DNA from 2 places in the Priestia sp. YIM B13486 genome. Region 2 is predicted to be linked to the other one. Evidence: riboswitches for the same ligand, from Rfam matches in the RefSeq annotation. Region 2 holds a riboswitch; the other holds the start of a gene.
The links. Region 2 has a riboswitch for glycine ahead of gcvT (glycine cleavage system aminomethyltransferase GcvT). Riboswitches for the same ligand answer to the same signal wherever they lie in the genome.
Positions count from the first base shown of each region.

Region 1: another riboswitch for glycine. It lies ahead of ACFX4G_RS19785 (amino acid permease); the one in region 2 lies ahead of gcvT (glycine cleavage system aminomethyltransferase GcvT).

Region 1 is NZ_JBHZOZ010000008.1:19,472-28,669, forward strand. It holds gene ACFX4G_RS19760 (TIGR01777 family oxidoreductase) at 1-633, shown strand, start outside; gene ACFX4G_RS19765 (amidohydrolase) at 695-1,822, shown strand; gene ACFX4G_RS19770 (GNAT family N-acetyltransferase) at 2,078-2,638, shown strand; gene ACFX4G_RS19775 (YfhE family protein) at 2,740-2,856, shown strand; gene ACFX4G_RS19780 (cache domain-containing protein) at 3,282-5,423, opposite strand; gene ACFX4G_RS19785 (amino acid permease) at 5,756-7,108, opposite strand; glycine riboswitch at 7,267-7,347, opposite strand; gene ACFX4G_RS19790 (FAD-binding oxidoreductase) at 7,547-8,896, opposite strand.
Region 2 is NZ_JBHZOZ010000001.1:424,948-434,145, forward strand. It holds gene ACFX4G_RS02125 (rhodanese-like domain-containing protein) at 117-500, shown strand; gene gcvPB (aminomethyl-transferring glycine dehydrogenase subunit GcvPB) at 545-2,023, opposite strand; gene gcvPA (aminomethyl-transferring glycine dehydrogenase subunit GcvPA) at 2,016-3,362, opposite strand; gene gcvT (glycine cleavage system aminomethyltransferase GcvT) at 3,383-4,483, opposite strand; glycine riboswitch at 4,696-4,788, opposite strand; gene ACFX4G_RS02145 (DEAD/DEAH box helicase) at 4,969-6,642, shown strand; gene ACFX4G_RS02150 (YqhG family protein) at 6,629-7,453, shown strand; gene ACFX4G_RS02155 (YqzE family protein) at 7,478-7,663, opposite strand; gene comGG (competence type IV pilus minor pilin ComGG) at 7,707-8,081, opposite strand; gene comGF (competence type IV pilus minor pilin ComGF) at 8,071-8,508, opposite strand; gene ACFX4G_RS02170 (prepilin-type N-terminal cleavage/methylation domain-containing protein) at 8,505-8,843, opposite strand; gene comGD (competence type IV pilus minor pilin ComGD) at 8,827-9,198, opposite strand, start outside.

The sequences.
Region 1 (9,198 bases), on a different contig from region 2:
CTTTCTTCTACTCAAGAAATCCTTCGTATTATGGCTGCTTTACCCGAAAAACCGTCCCTGTATGTAAATGCAAGTGCGGTTGGTTATTACGGGACATCGACTACAGAAACGTTCACAGAAGCTTCTCCATCCATCGGCACAGACTTTTTAGCTGAAACGGTAAAAAAGTGGGAAAATGAAGCGCTAAAAGCGATGGAACTCAATATTCGTACTGTTTTAACAAGGTTCGGCGTTATATTAGGCAAAGATGGCGGGGCACTCCCTTCTACCGCCCTTCCTTATAAATTATTTGCAGGAGGGACAGTTGGTTCGGGAGAGCAGTGGATGTCTTGGGTGCATCTTCAAGACGTCGTCAAAATTATTGATTATTGTATTCATACCGAACAAATAGAAGGACCTGTTAATGTAACTGCCCCAAATCCTGTTCAAATGAAAGAGTTTGGAAAGACGATTGGAAAAGTGTTAAATCGTCCTCACTGGATGCCCGTACCTAGCTTTGGTCTTCAGCTGCTGATGGGAGAAATGAGTATGATTATTTTGAAGGGACAGCGTGTTTTACCTGAAAAATTGATTCAACAGAATTACATTTTTACATATACTGTATTAGAAGATGCATTGCGAGATTTACTCTAGTTATTTTCTGATATTTACCTAAAACAGGTGACTAAGCTGCCGATAGATAGGAGCATCCTTTATGAAAACCATTCTCTTGAAAAATGCAACGCTCTATCCTATTACGTCAAAACCTATTTATAATAATGATGTGCTCATTCAAGATGGAAAAATTGTTTTGATTGGGTCAAACTTGCAGCCTCCTCTTCAAGTAGAAGTCATTGACTGCAAACAGCGCTATTTATTCCCTGGATTTATTGATGTTCATACACATCTAGGACTATATGATGAAGGAACCGGCTGGGCCGGAAATGATGCTAACGAAACAATCGAGCCTATGACTCCCCATATCCGAGCTTTTGACAGCGTACATCCTTTAGATCCTGGGTTTAAAGATGCCATTGAAGCGGGTATTACGTCTGTACACATTATGCCTGGAAGTGCAAATGTGATCGGAGGCACAACATCCGTTATTAAAACAGCCGGAACAAGTATTTCTCAAATGTTGATTCAAGAGACAGCTGGACTTAAGATTGCGCTAGGAGAAAATCCAAAACGAATCCACAGCCATGGCAATAAAGAATCCATTACACGAATGGGTATTATGGGGATGCTGAGAGAAGCCTTTTATCATGCAAAAAGCAGTGACAATAAAGATGATTTGCGAATTAAACCACTCATTCAAGCGCTGAATAGAGAGATTCCCGTTCGAATTCATGCTCACCGAGCCGATGATATTCTATCAGCTCTGCGCTTAGCAGATGAATTTAATTTAGACGTTCGTATTGAACACTGTACAGAAGGTCACTTAATTGCTAAAGAGCTAGGTGGAAGAAACTTAAAAGTAAGCGTGGGACCAACTTTAACACGGCGCTCAAAGGTTGAACTGAAGAATAAAACGTGGAAAACCTATCAAGCTCTCTGCAATGAAGGAGTAGAAGTTTCCATTACAACAGACCACCCTTATACGCCCATTCAGTACTTAAATATTTGTGCATCCATTGCCGTACGTGAAGGGCTCGAAGAACAAAAAGCATTAGAAGGCATCACGATTGCTGCTGCTCGAAATCTTCGTATTGATCAGCGAATCGGCAGTATCGAAGCAGGAAAAGACGCTGATTTGGTGCTATGGAGCCATCATCCTTTTCACTACTTAGCAAAGCCTATTTTCACCATGATAAATGGTAAAATATTATTTAAAAAAAATTAACATTTTACCTATTTTCTTTTTTAATTTTTTTTAGTATGATACGTTTAGAAGCATGTGAATTTCACAAAAGCATAAACATCACACGTTGACTTTTTATGTTTGTTGACTTGTAATGGGAAGGCAAATGGTGCGCCACCAGGTAACTGGTTCTAGTGGGTTCGATTCCCACCCCGAAATTTTTTTAATTATTAAAAAATTTCGAGGGTGGGGACTTGATTGGAGTCTGTATATACCCTCGATCAGGAGGGAAAAGTTATGTTAAAAAAACGTGACCTAAATGACTGTCAATCTCTATACGAACTCATGGTACATCCTGATGTCTTCCCTTTTGTTCGTCATAAAGCCCATTCCTATGAAGAATTTTTATTTGTGACTAAACAAACGATGGAAGCAGAAGATCATGGAGAAATTATTTCTCGCACGATTTTAGACGAATGGGGTAACCCTATCGGCACCATTAATTTATTTGATGTACAGGACCAAGCTGGCTTTTTAGGCACTTGGCTTGGCAAACCGTTTCATGGAAAAGGATATAATCAAATTGCAAAAGAAGCGTTCTTTAATGAACTGTTCTTTGAGTTAAATATAGAACGAATTTTTATGCGAATTCGCAAAATTAATATTAGGTCTATTAAGGCTGCAGAAAAACTGCCTTATGCAGTACTTGCGAATGAAACACACAAAGCTTTATACGATGAAATTAATCAACATGAAGACGTATATGATTTATACGAAATTCCAAAAGACTTGTATACATTATACTACTTGCGTCACGAACAAGACGTTCAAGAAGATCACCAGCTTAAAGAAGCGTAAGAGTCTCTCCGTGTAACGGAGAGCTTTTTTTATGATTAAAAACGAGAGATTCTGGAAAAAATAAGTAGCATGATCGAAAAACGTTAATTGGAGGTTTTTTTATGTCTGAAAAAAAACGAAAAGAAAACGCAAAAAATACGTTAAGTAGCGCTCAAGAAATCTATTACGGCCGCGAGTTTAAAAAAGCAGACCGTGCAGGCGGCTACACGAAAAAATAAGTGAGGCAAAACATCTCTATCCAACGCTTGATCATCTCAACGTCCTTTCTGTACAGTTTGTATCGGAAGGACGTTTTTATATTATGTAGACATAATAATACGAAGATTTTATAGATGTTATTGAAGTTTTTTTACAACTCTACTATATCCACAAAGTTTACCCACAATTATGTGGATAATGTGTATAACTTTACTGAATATGCATATTACCGCTTTCATAACTTGAAATAACAGTGGGTAATTTTTATGTAAATTTTCTGAAAAAATGTGAATAGTGTGGATAAAGTTGTGAATATCCTATATAATTCAGCAGTTAACTTTTTGTTAACCTGTGGATATCTTCTTTAGTACTTTCATTGATTTTAGTACCATCAAGGCTTTCGATATATTATAAGTATAATAATAAAAAGTAGGGGAAACTTCCCCTACTTTTTTATGATTGGAAACAATATATCCACACTTGTTCCTTTATCTAACTGACTAGAAAACGTCATCTGAGCGTGATGAGCTTTAATAATCCGATAGCTGACCATCAGTCCTAAACCTGTACCTTTTTCTTTTGTACTATAAAAAGGCTCACCTATCTTCGCTAACCGTTCAGGAGGAATACCTTGTCCTTCATCAGCAAACTGCAGCCAAAGGTGGTTTTCTTTTACTTTAATCGTAATATGAATAGCTCCTCCTTCAGGCATTGCTTCGATAGAATTTTTAATAATATTAATGAATACTTGTTTTAACTGATTTTTATCTCCATACACCTTTGGTAACTGGTCGTCTCTTTCAAATATGAAAGCTACTTCCTTTTCTACTGCTTCAGGTTCAAGAAGTGAGCACACTTCTTGAACAAGCGCTTGCATATTCAAAGATTCAACCTTCATTACCTGAGGTTTTCCTAACATCAAAAATTCTTCTACGATTCCATTCATTCGTTCTAATTCAGTTTCCATGATATCTATATACAAAGCATCTTTAGGATGTTGTTCTTTTAATAAGTGAACAAAACCTTTTAAAGAAGTTAAAGGATTTTTGATTTCATGAGCCACTCCAGCTGCAAGTTCTCCTACCACGGCTAGCTTCTCAGAAGTTCTAAGCTTCTCTTCTGCCTTTTTACGCTCCGTAATATCCGTCGATACACACAGCATTTGAATCACTTCCTGTTTTTCATTCATGATAGGAAGTTTTGCTGTTTCGACCCAGCGCCGGTTTCCTTTCGAATCTTTAAACTGTTCTTCTAATACCATTCCTTTTTGGGTACAGTTTGAAAACGCCCCTTTATATAAAAGATCTGATTGAAGGTTGAACTGATATTTATCAATTGATTGTCCAATTAAGTCATCAGATTTTTCACCTAAGAGCATTGCAAAAGATTCATTAACGAGAATGAATTCCCTTTTTTGATTGATAGCATAAATATAGCTTGGATTAATGTCAATAACTTGTCTTAAAAACGTTTTTTGTTCCTGCAGCTGATTTTCTTTTTGCTGTAAATTCGCTTTAGAATGGCGTATATAGCTAATCATTTCATTAAACTGTTTAGATAAAATACCGATTTCGCCCCGCTCAATTTCTCGTTCCGGAATTTTTTGATTAAAATTCCCGCGCGCTACTTGTCCCGCCAATTCATATAGTTTATGAATTGGATTCACAATTTGCCTTGCATATAACGCAGTAAAAAAAGAAAGCAGTAAAATCGTAACGCCTGAAACGATCCAAAGCGTTTTTTCAAACATTTCATAAGGCCTATAAATTTCTTCAACGGGTAATTCAGCGACAATTCCCCAATCTAAAACAGGAATATATTCGAAAGACGCAAAGAAATACTTACCTTCGGTGTTCACCACGCGCTGATATCCTGATTTATGATTCATCGTTTTCTGAACGATTTCGTTTTTCTTAGCATTTTCACCGATTCTCTGTTTCTCTGGGTGGGAAATAATTCTACCATTGCGGTCTACAATAAATGTATAGCCGTTCTCTCCTATATCGAACGTTTGAAAGATGGATTGAAAACTTTTATTTTCTTCAATTCGCAGCGCTAAATTTACGACCTTTTTTACATTTTGCTGCCCATCCAAAATAGGAATCGCCATCACCACAATGTAGTGCTTTGTATCTGCTGAAACAACATCGCTTAAATATATTTTTTTGGTTCGCAGCGCTTCTTGAAAATATTTTCTTTTACTTAAGTTCACATGTTTCATATTCTTTAAATCATTCGGGTAATAATGCTCAACATACCCTTTTACATTAAAAATGGTTCCGCTATCGATATACGGTGAAATATTAACTATTTTTTGCAATTCTTTGTCTATTTCTTGTTCATCATCCGATAAAAAAATAGGATCTTGCTGTACCTCGTCGCCTAGGCTCCAAATATCTTTAATGACGACGTTAATTTGCTCTTTCATTCTCTTGACGGTTTTATCAGTTACCTGCCGATATTGATCTTGAGAAATATTAGGCAGCATCACTCTTGAAACAATAAACATTAGCGTCAGTACGGTACAAATAAGAAGCACATTAATCGTGAAGATTTTCCAAAACGTATGAGATTTAAACCATTTCATGTTTGTTCACCTTAATCTAATGAAGTCTACCTCCATTGTACTGCAAAATGAAAACTTTTCCATATAAATGACGGAATTCCATCTTTAGACACAGAAGAAAAGCAATTTGTTCTACATTCCTATCAGAAAACTACGAGCTTTCTCACTGTGTTTTCTGTTAGAACAAATTTTTAGTTTTCTTCTATAAACTTTGCTTCCTGCATTTTATTCATGCAGGAGAAATCAATTATTTATTCTCCACTAAAAAGACCTCATCACGGAGTGATGAGGTCAGAAATTTACTATATTCTTTTATAAAAAATCATGTTTGTTCCCTGCTGATTTTCTAGCCTTTAAAGATTTATTTTCTTTTTCCTTCTAGTCCAGTAAAAAATAAATAAGAGAATAAACCAAACGGGCGTCAACAATAAGGCTGGGCGCGTCGCGTCAGAAAACAGCATAATAACAAGAATCACCGCAAACAAAGCTAACACAACATAGTTTATGAATGGTGTTAACGGTGCTTTGAATACTGATGCTGCATGCAGCTGCGGACGCGTCTTTTTATACCTTAGATGGCAAATGAGAATGATACTCCACACCCAAATAAAACAAATAGCGCTAATGGTCGTGACGATGCCGAAAGCTTGGTCTGGTATAAGCTTGCTTAAAAGAGCTCCCGCTGAGATGACCAGCGTAGATACGAACAATCCGTTGCTTGGTACGTGGTTTTTGTTCAGTTTTGCAAACTTAGATGGCCCTTGGTTATTTTTACTTAAATTATATAAGATACGGCTTGTTGAAAACATTCCGCTATTACAGGCAGAAGCGGCTGAAGTTAGTACAACAAAATTAATAATTCCAGCAGCAAGCGGAATTCCGACTAAACTAAAGGTTTTAACAAATGGGCTTTCTGCTGCATTTAATTCCATCCACGGGTTAATAAACAACAGAACGATAAGCGCTCCAACATAGAAAAATAAGATTCGCAGCGGAATTTTATTAATGGCCGATGGAATATTTTTTTGGGGGTTTGATGTTTCTGCTGCCGATACCCCTACCAATTCAACCCCGACGTATGCAAATATAACCATTTGGAATGAAAGTAAGAAACCTGAAACCCCATTTGGAAACAGCCCTCCATGATTCCAAAGGTTTTGAACAGTAACAGATCCCGCATCTGTTTTAAATCCCATTACCAGCAAAATAACGCCAATAATAATTAATGCAAGAATCGTAATAACCTTTATTAAAGCAAACCAAAACTCTAATTCTCCAAATAATTTTACGGTTAATAAGTTAAGACCTAATAAAATGATTACACAAATAAGTGCCGGAATCCACTGAGGAATATTGAACCAATATTTCACATATACGCCAACTGCAATCACATCAGCCATAGCTGTCATAATCCAGCAAAACCAGTAGGTCCATCCCGTTACAAATGACGCCCATGGTCCAAGATACTCTTCAGCAATATCAGTTAACGATTGATAACCTGCTTTAGACAGCAGTAGTTCTCCTAGCGCTCTCATCACAAAAAAAAGCGCAATACCAACAATTAAATAAGCAAAGATGATAGAGGGACCTGCAAGCTGTATTGCTTTACCAGAACCTAAAAACAAGCCCGTACCAATGGTTCCCCCAATCGCAATTAGCTGAACATGACGATTGGATAAATCCCTCTTTAATTCTCGTTGTTCCAACTCTAACTCCTCCTAACAATAAAACCTTTGATGCGATCGTGCGGACTACAAATAAAGTCCAATAAAAAAAGAGATTGGATGCGCTCCAATCTCATGGTCATAAGAATAACAAATATTAAAGTACATGCTACCAATTAGTAACATGCCAAATAAATATCCGGTACTCTTCTGTCCTTTTGCCTGAGATTGTGAACCCTTCGGCGTCGCGAAACTATCGCGATCTCTCCAGAAGCTGCTCCTGCTATAGTGTGATCCATAGCAATCATAGCTTTCTACGTATTAAATTTTTCAATCAATAGAATGACTGTCGAATAGTTGTTTATTCTAATACCAGTTGGATACTTTGTCAACAGGAAAGATTACTTTCATTTATTTACCTTCTTCGAAAAAAGGTAATCGAACATTTTCAATCGTCAACTTAGTATCCTTTTCCTCACGCTACCTGAGTCCTTGCGCGAACCTGAACACATTAAACGGATCGTACTTTTTGTTCACTCTTTCTAATCTCTCTGCGTTTTCTCCAAAATACTCATGCTCGTAGTTTCTAAGGTTACTGATAGGGAAATTCACATAGGAGCCTATCGTAATACTTTTAATATATTCAAATCGCTTGCGAAGCCAATCTCTGTTTGCTCTTGCAAATGCATCTTCTGTCCATACAGACTGAAACCCCATAATATATCTGGCGTTTCTGTAGAAAAAAGCCGTTTCTCTTTTACCAACACTGCGGATTTCTCCTCCTAGTGCATAAAGAGAAATCGCGGCATAAACGGACCCTTCTGCCGGACGCTGTATGAGATCTGTAAGATTTTCAAGCTCACCACGTGAATAGCTTCTGTGCACAAATCTTCCCGTTGACTTAAATTTTTCAGACGGAGGATAGGTTGCTTCTATTTTTTTTACCGCTTCAAGAAAAGATAATGATTCCAGCTCTACTCGAAACCCTTCTACTTCTGCAAAAGGCTGCAAAATCTTCCGAGCTCTTTCTGGGGAGCCGTAAAAGAATCCGTTTGCAAATATGCCTAACCCTTCTCCTTCTGCATTATAAAAGCTTGCAACTAGCGTCATACGTTTGTCCAGTTCGGGCAGCCAGTTTTGCCATATATTCATCACTTGTGTCTGCTTTTCTTTTGTAGTACCTACATAAAAGAATCGAACGAGCGTCACAGAGTTGTTCGTTGGCTTTGGAAGCTGAAACGTCATGCTTACTACAACGCCAAAGTTACCGCCACCGGCACCGCGGCATGCCCAAAAAAGATCAGCTTTACACGATTCGTTTGCTTTGATGAGCCTTCCTTCATAATTGACTAATTCTAGCTCTATCAAGCTGTCGCATCCTAACCCGTAAAGTCTGCTCGAAAGTCCCCAGCCTCCTCCGAGCGTAAAGCCCGACACGCCAACAGTCGGACACGTTCCTCCTGGAAACACATATCCGTTCGAACCGATGAAATCATACACTTCCGTATTTTTCGCTCCTGCTTCCATCTTTAAAATGTTCCGTTTTTTATCTAATTTCAACCTATTTAATCGACTAATATCAATGACTACTACACAGTCACCTGTAGAATATCCTTCATAATGATGACCGCCAGATCGAATACGAATCTCAACACGATGCTTGCGCGCCCAGCGGATCGCATTCACAACATCCTGCTTTTTTTCACAGTACACAATCACAAGCGGAAATTTATTAACAGCGCGATTCCATTCCTGACGAGCCTCCTCATAAATGGGATCTTTTGGCGTTACCACTTCTCCCGTAAGCCCTTTTAAAAACATTGAGTCCATCTGACCTCTGCTCCTTTGTACATACTTTTTAGTAGTTTTATTACTATAGTATTATCGAGGTGGTTAAAGGTTTGGGTTTTGGGATAGAGTTTGCGTTTATTATTTGTATAAAAGACGTCATTATAGTTTATATTAAAGGCATTAACCCTCTTATGTAATCTCTCTTTAGCGATGTAACACTTTCCAAGACTAGACTTTATGAGAATTTCATCTCACTATACTAAGATATTTTTTACACTAAAAGAACAGATGTGGAATTTTAACACCTTTCTCCATTAATAAGAGTACAGCTCAAAGAAAAA
Region 2 (9,198 bases):
AGTTTTTTCATTTTCGGGAAGAAATCCGCTAGATTCAAGGCAAAATCGCTTTACTTCTAATTTCATTCACTTATATAATAAGAGTATGGATTTTGTCGAAGAAAGGAAGAATCAGCATGTCAGCAATTACAGCAGTACTCATTTTACTTGGAGTAATCATCATATACTCTGTCGTTATGTTCTTTGTCCAACGTCGCATTATGAAAACGTTAACTGAAGAAGAATTCCGCAGCGGCTACCGCAAGGCACAGCTAGTTGATATTCGTGAACCGAATGAATTCGAAAACGGACATATTTTAGGCGCACGAAATATTCCTCTTTCACAGTTCCGTATGCGCATTAAAGAATTTCGTCCAGATCAACCTGTCTACATCTATTGTCAAAGCGGAATGCGCACAGGACGCGCAGCACAAATGCTTCGTCGCCACGGTGTTCAAGAAATCTATGATTTAAAAGGCGGCTTCAAAATGTGGAACGGTAAAGTGAAAAAGAAAAAATAATGGTATGTATATAGAAAAACCTCGCCTTTGGGCGAGGTTTTTTGTTAGACGTTTTGAACAGCCTGTTCTTTCTGATAGCGAAGAACTGGCTTTCTCGCTGCCAGCGTTTCATCAAGGCGTTTCACAACCGTTGTATGCGGAGCTTCCTGTACGACTTCAGGCGTTTCTTCTGCTTCTTTTGCAATTTGAATCATCGCATCGATAAACGCATCTAGCGTTTCTTTCGACTCCGTTTCCGTTGGTTCGATCATCATGCACTCTTCTACGATAAGCGGGAAGTAGATAGTCGGCGGATGATAGCCAAAATCAAGCAGTCGTTTCGCAATATCCAATGTGCGCACGCCAAGCTTTTTCTGACGTTTTCCAGATAAAACAAATTCGTGCTTACAGTGACGGTCAAACGGCAGCTCATAGTGTTCTGCTAAACGACGCATCATATAGTTGGCATTTAGCACAGCGTTTTCCGTCACCGCTTTTAAGCCGTCTGGACCCATTGAACGAATATACGTATAAGCGCGAACGTTGATACCGAAGTTGCCGTAAAACGGCTTTACACGTCCAATTGACTGAGGACGGTTATAGTCAAAGTGATAGCCTTCTTCTGTTTTCACAAGCACTGGTTTAGGCAAATACGGAATTAAATCTGCTTTTACCCCTACCGGACCAGAGCCAGGACCGCCTCCTCCATGAGGGCCTGTAAACGTTTTATGAAGGTTTAAATGAACAACGTCAAACCCCATATCTCCAGGACGGGCTTTACTTAATACTGCGTTTAAATTTGCACCATCATAATAAAGCTTTCCACCTGCTGCGTGAACAATTTCAGCCATTTCTAAAATATCTTCTTCAAATAATCCCAGCGTATTTGGGTTTGTTAACATTAAAGCGGCTGTATCTTCTCCTACTACGCGGCGTAAATCCTCTAAGTCCACTAAACCATGTTCGTTTGATTTTACCGTTACCGTTTCAAATCCCGCAACTGTTGCCGAAGCCGGGTTCGTTCCGTGAGCTGAGTCTGGAACAATGACTTTTGTTCGCTGCGTCTCACCATTTGCTTCATGATAGGCACGAATCATCATAAGCCCGGTCCACTCGCCGTGAGCACCTGCTGCTGGCTGAAGTGTTACTTCATCCATTCCTGTAATTTCTGTTAAATGCTCTTGTAAATCATATAAAAGTTCGAGAGCACCTTGAACCGTTTGCTCATCTTGAAGCGGATGAATATGCGCAAACCCAGCAATGCGTGCTGCTTGTTCATTCACTTTTGGATTATATTTCATCGTACATGAACCAAGTGGATAAAACCCTGAGTCTACCCCGTGATTTCGTTTTGAAAGCGCGGTGTAATGACGCATAATATCGAGTTCTGATACTTCAGGAAGCTCAGGAGCTTTGGCACGCACATACGCTTTCCCAAGCAGTTCTTCAGCATTTACTTGCGGCACATCTAACTCTGGCAATGAATAGCCGATTCGCCCTTCTTTACTGCTTTCAAAAATAAGTGATTGATTTTGATTAAGCATGAAGATCCCCCAATTCATTTACAAGTTGGTCAATTTCCTCTTTTGTACGGAGCTCTGTAAAAGCAAGCAGCATGTGATTTTCAAGCGCTTGGTTATCACGGCTAAGATCATAACCGCCAATTATTTTTGATGCTAATAAATGATTGTTTGCTTCTGTTACCGAAACCGGAAGCTTCACGACTAATTCGTTAAAAAACGGTCCTTCAAATGCTACATTTACCCCTTTTGCCTTTAACGCTTCATATGCATAATGCGTTTTTGATAAGTTTTGCAGCGCCATTTCTTTTACACCTTGCTTGCCTAAAGCTGTCATTGCAACTGATGCTGCTAAAGCATTTAACGCTTGATTTGAACAAATGTTAGACGTCGCTTTATCGCGGCGTATATGCTGTTCACGCGCTTGAAGGGTTAAAACAAACCCTCGCTTACCGTTTTCATCGACCGTTTGCCCTACTAATCGTCCTGGGATTTTTCGCATAAGCTTAGACGTAGTTGCAAAGTATCCGCAGTGCGGGCCTCCAAATTGACTTGGAATACCAAATGGCTGTGCATCTCCAATGACAATATCAGCTCCGAATTCTCCAGGAGGCGTAAGTAAACCTAATGATAAAGGATTGCTTGAAACCACAAACATGCATTTTTCTTGATGGGTAATTTCTTCAATTTCTTTTAACGGCTCGATTTGTCCGTAGAAATTTGGATACTGGACAATAACAGCTGCCACGTCACTCCCCATCTCTTTTTCTAATGCAATCATATCTGTTACGCCGTCTGCTGAAGGGATTTCTACCACTTCAATGTATTGACCCTTCGCATACGTTTTTAACACATCTTTTGACTCAGGGTGAACAGCCGCAGAGACAAGTACTTTTTTCTTTTTTGTTTGACCCGCACTGAGCATAGCGGCTTCTGCTAAAGCAGTTCCTCCGTCATACATAGAAGAATTAGCCACGTCCATCCCCGTTAACTCACAAATCATTGTTTGAAATTCAAAGATGGCCTGAAGTTCTCCTTGAGAAATTTCCGGTTGATACGGAGTATAGGCCGTATAAAATTCCGAACGAGAAATAACATGATCAACAATAACCGGCATGTAATGATCGTAAACTCCTGCTCCTAAAAAAGAAGCATAGTCTTTTAAATGAGCATTTTTAGCAGCCATACTATTTAATTCTTTTAACAGCTGAGGCTCTGAAGCCGCTTTTTTAATATTGTATTCTCCTTGAAAACGAACGCGCTGCGGAATATCTGAAAATAAATCATCAACAGATGAAACACCAATTGCTGCTAACATTTGCTGCTGATCTTGTTCTGTCATTGGTAAATAGCGATGTAACATGTTAAATTCCTCCCCAAAGCTTACTTTGAACGTTTATAAAAAGGTGTTGAAACCACTTTTGCTTTTAAGCGCTTTTTCCGAACCTGCACTTCCACTTCTTGACCAAGCTCTGTATACTCTGCTGACAATAGTGCTAGACCGATGTTTTTCTTTAATGTCGGTGACTGTGTACCTGTTGTCACAAATCCAATTTGTTCTTCATCTGCAAGTACTTCGTAACCGTGTCTTGGTATACCTTTATCAATCATTTCAATTCCTACCAGCTTACGAGGTGCCCCGCTTTCACGCTGTTCTTTTAACACTTCTTTTCCAATAAAGCTGTCTTTGTTCGTCTTTACTGCAAATCCAATTCGAGCTTCAATGGGCGTAATATCTTTTGAAAGCTCTTGGCCATATAAAGCCAAAGTAGCTTCAAAACGAAGCGTATCGCGAGCTCCTAATCCGCAAGGCAGCACACCTTCATCACTGCCTGCTTCTAAAATAGCCGTCCACAAGTGAGCTGCGTCAGCTGAAGAACAATAAATTTCAAAGCCATCTTCCCCGGTGTACCCAGTACGTGAAACGAGAGCTTTTACATTCGCTACTTCTACATCATCAGCAAATGTAAATGGCTTTAACAAAGCTAAATTTTCGTTCGTTAACGTTTGTAAAACTTTTTCTGCTACAGGACCTTGCAAAGCTAGCTGCGCAGTTTCATCAGACTGATTAACGAGCGTTACATCTCCTTGTTTGTGAGACACCAGCCACTCATAGTCTTTTTGAATATTAGCAGCGTTTACGACTAGCAAATACTCTTGATCTGCTTTTTTATAAATCAGCAAATCATCTACCGTGCCTCCGTCTTCATAACACATAGCCGTATACTGCGCTTTTCCATCTACGAGGGTAGAAACGTCATTTGTCATCGTGTGCTGAAGAAAAGCTAAGCTATCAGCTCCTGTTACAAGAATTTCTCCCATATGAGAGACATCAAAAAGGCCTGCCTTTGTACGTACAGCTTCATGCTCTTCTTTAATAGAAGAAAATTGAACGGGAAGAGCCCATCCTCCAAAATCAATTGTTTTGGCACCATATTTTTGATAGGTATCATAAAGCGGCGTTTTGTGTAATTCTGTTGTCATATTTATGTCCTCCTCTTTTTCACGTGAAACTTTTCATAACGGGGAGTTTTCAAATAGTGTGGGGATCACTATTTATCCAAACAAAAAAGGACAGAAAACCCCCTACTGTATTTAGTAGGAAGTCTCTGTCCTTTTCACCTGAAAGTTTACCTATAAATGAATAGGTTTGCCTCGTGGGTGGTCTATAAACGCATAGACGCTCTCCAGAGCTGCGTCAAACAAGAGTCTTTTTGCCTGAGAGATTCACAATTTTATTGCTTGCTCCTTCGGCGCTACATTCAAGTAGTCTCTCCCCGTGTCGTCATTCGCTTCTATAAAGTTGGTAAAGTTGGGCATACTACTGAAAGATGTATCTATCTTTATTCACACAATCATTTGTAAAGTGCTAATCTATTTTCTTTTTCAAATTTTCTAAATATATTTTTATCCTACCTGATTCTTATCATTTGTTCAATAAAAATTTTTCACAAAGGAGCATTTTTATCATGAAAGTGAAATTAAACATCGATGAAACATGGGAAGCAGCCTTCTCAACTAAATTGGAGCAAGACGGCCCTTGGTCTGCATGGGATTTGTATAAACTTGCCTATGAAATAGAAGACCAAACGCTTATCTCAGAATTTGAAGGACTACAAAGCCCAAAACATCTAGCCGATTTAACGCCGCTTCCTCATCAGCTCGAAGTAGCCAAACAAGTAGTTGAAACAATGAATGGGAAAGCCATTTTAGCAGATGAAGTAGGACTGGGCAAAACGATTGAAGCAGGGTTAATTTTGAAGGAATATATGATTCGCGGACTTGTTAAAAAAGTTCTCATTTTAGTTCCAGCTTCGCTTGTTTCACAGTGGGCTATGGAATTGAACCAAAAATTTTATATTCCCGCAGTCCCTCAAAGAAAATCATATGTGTGGGATCAGTGTGACATCGTTGTGTCTTCAATTGATACAGCAAAACGTTCTCCTCATCGAGAAATTGTGCTAGAACAAGACTACGACCTCATCATCATTGATGAAGCTCATAAACTTAAAAACAACAAAACAAAAAACTATGAATTTGTGCAAAGTCTAAAAAAGAAATTTTGTCTGTTGCTAACCGCAACACCGATTCAAAATCGAATTGAAGAAATTTTTAACTTAGTCTCTCTTTTAAAGCCTGGTCATCTCGGCAATAAAGACTATTTCGAAGAATTATTTTCCGCTAAAAAACGCTCTTTGCAAAACGATGAACACTTAAAAGAGCTTGTTAACAAAGTTATGATTCGAAATCGCCGCCACGATACGGGTATCGAATGGACGAAGCGAATTGTTCAAACCATTCCTGTTGAATTCTCGCCGAAAGAACGGGAGCTATACGATGCGATTACATCTTTTAAAGGAAACGGACTCCACCCTTCAAGCGCTTTTTCAATTTTAACCCTGCAGCGAGAGGCCTGCAGCAGCCGTGAAGCGGTGTATATGACATTAAAAAACATGATGGAACGTCAGGAAGATCCAAACAGCGCATTAACGGAACATATGATTACTCCGTTAATGGAACTACTTCAGCAAGTTCCGCAAAATGCAAAAGCAGAAAAAGTGCTAGAACTCGTTCAGAAAATTGATGATAAAGTCATTATTTTTACTGAGTACAGAGCAACTCAACTGTATTTACAGTGGTATTTAAAACAGCATGGAATTACCTCTGTACCTTTTAGAGGCGGATTTAAGCGAGGTAAAAAAGACTGGATGAAGCAGCTTTTTGAAAGCCACGCGCAAGTATTTATTGCCACTGAAGCAGGCGGAGAAGGAATCAATCTTCAGTTTTGTCATCATATCATTAACTATGATCTGCCGTGGAATCCAATGCGTCTAGAACAGCGAATTGGAAGGGTCCATCGTTTAGGTCAAAAACATGATGTTCACATTTACAATTTAGCCATTCAACATACGGTCGAAGAACATATTTTAAAATTGTTATACGAAAAAATAAACCTTTTTGAACGAGTTGTTGGAGAGCTAGATGATATTTTAACAAAGCTTGATTTAAAAAATATCGAAGAGCATATTCAGGATATTTTATTTCATTCACGGAGTGAAGGAGAAATAAAAATCAAAATGGAGAACTTGACGTCTATTATTCAATACGAAGACAGCGAGGAGGATCAGCATGCAGCAAACTGATATTCACCAATTTTTAAAGCGTTATTTTCTAGCTAATAATTGTTCTATTGTCACAGAAACATCTTCTTACCTGACGGTTCAATTAACGATTGAACTCGATAAAGAATTGATGAATCGTCCATTTTATTGGCACTATATTGAAAAGACGGGAGGAGAAGCAACTCCTGCTTCGCTCACTTTCATTACAGACCCAGCATTTGAAGACGATTCCGTTCAAGGAGAACGAATTCATTTCGGTTCACCTAGGCTGCACCAAATTTTCGCTTCTACTCAAAAACTAGGCGGGTTTATTCACTTGTATGAACAAGTTGCCTCAGCTCAGCCAACAAATCAGCCTTTACACCCTTGGCTTGCATTAAATATTAAAGTCTCATACAAATGCGATCGTAAAAAAGATGAGCTCTTGTCGCTTGGCATTAATTTAATCAATGGACAGATTATTGAATCATTTCATGAATTAATCATTAATCAAAATTTGTCATCTAAAATCTCAGACTATTGCTTTACTCTCTCACCTTTTATTAAACCTAAAAGTGCCATCGCACGACTCACATCATATGTGACTGACTATGTTAAAGCTCAGCCAACTGAATGGGCTGAAAAAGCTCAGGAGAGATGGTATGAAGACTTAGCGCTTCTAGATCATTTTTACGAAACAGCAGAAGAGCTGCCAGAAATATATATGACCGAAAAAACAGCGCTTCAAGAACTGTACGAGCCGACTATCTTGTTTAAGTTTATAAACGGTGGCTTATTTTACATATCGCCTGAAACGATGTCTCGTCAATTTAACAAAACACAAGCCGGTTAAAAAAAAGATGAGCATATAATATGCTCATCTTTCTTTTTTCTTTCGATACCACAGCATAAACGACAGCGGAATCATTCCAAACCATCTGTTTGCAAAAGGTGCTCGCTCTTCTTTTTTTTGAATTTTTTTCGTTTTCCTCTCTTCTTTTGGCTGATCCATATATTGTACAAATTGCTGAGTCATATATTTTACATAATCATTCGTTTTCATATAATCAACTCCTCAGCACTATTATATCCGGAGAGAAAGAGACTTAATCCGTCCACTTCACAATGTGCTGATCCTTTTTTTGAATATATGCCGTTTCCGTCAATGCTCTTCCTTGCAATGTTTGACATTTTATTTTTAGGATAATCATCTGTTCATCTTCACTTACTACTTCGTATGAAACCGTACCAGTTTCTAATACTAAAGATGCAAATGGAGATTTATTATGTTCTTTTATTTCTTTTTTTAGATGTACAACCGCGTTTTCTAAAAGATGCTGCAGGCGATTTTTCTGCTCTACTTCTTGATAAAATGAACTTTTCGTCACAAAATAAGTGGTTTGCTGAGCTACTAACAGAAGAAAAAGCGCACAAAATGCCAAAACAACGGGGAGAATAAATCCTTGCTCATTATGTTTCATGAGCAAGCATCAAAAACGTCGTAATGGTTTCTTCTCTAACTTTGTTAACACCGTCTGTTGAACGAATTAACAGCCTTTCTTTTTGCTGTTCATACATAATATTCTTAATGTGCTGCAGCACAACTTCATGACCGCTTTCATCCACTCGTCTTCTTATCTTGTCTTCATAGCGTTCATAAGTGATGATCTGATTATTTTCCATTTTCAACGTAAGCGTAGTCGCATGAATTCCTACTTCTTTTGCTTCTCGATATTCCATAGCAAGTTGATTTACAAAGATTTCCCACTCCATTTCATTCATACTAAAGTCCGGATTATATGTTTGCTTCGCTAGCGGAATGATAATGGGGAAAAATGAAACAATGATCAAAAAAAGAGTAAAACTGACTAACATCTCTACAAGCGTAAAACCTTTTTCCCTTTTCACTTCAACACCACATCACACTTCTTTTTCATTTTCTCAGCGGAATCTGTCCATTCTACACAAAGCTTTTGAGCACTTTCTCCGTCCCACTTCAGATAAAACGCAACGTTTTCTTTTACGATTTTTTCTCGCCGTTTATATCCTGCTTCATATTTATATTTCAATAGCTCTTCGTGCAAGATAGCATCGGCTTGATACGAAACATATTGCTTCTTTTCTGCTTCCTTCATCTGAACATACAAAGGAATAATTGTACCGGTTAGGAGTAAAAGCATACTAAATGAAACAAGCATTTCTAACAAAGTGTAGCCCTGCTGACCCTTAGATCTTGTCCACATAAAAACGCCCTCTGCCTATTTGAAAAATAACTTTATATTTAAATTTTTGATTGCTGATAAAAATGGTCTTCGCTTGAGAAATATTGCCGTTTTTGTTGTATTGTATCGTGGAATTTCCGCTTCCAAACGTGATATGAATGGTGGAGTCATAGGCGCGCTTATAAAGAACGGCACGAGAATCAGAAACAATATATTCTGTTCCCTTCGGTGCGAAGTTAATTTTAATTGGAGATTCTCGGTTCATGGCTGTCTGCTGCACATAAAACGTGTCGCTTTGCAGCTGTCGCAAAAATAATGTGATGTTGTAATATTCCACAAGCGGACGAATGGCTACAATAATGGAAAACATCATCAC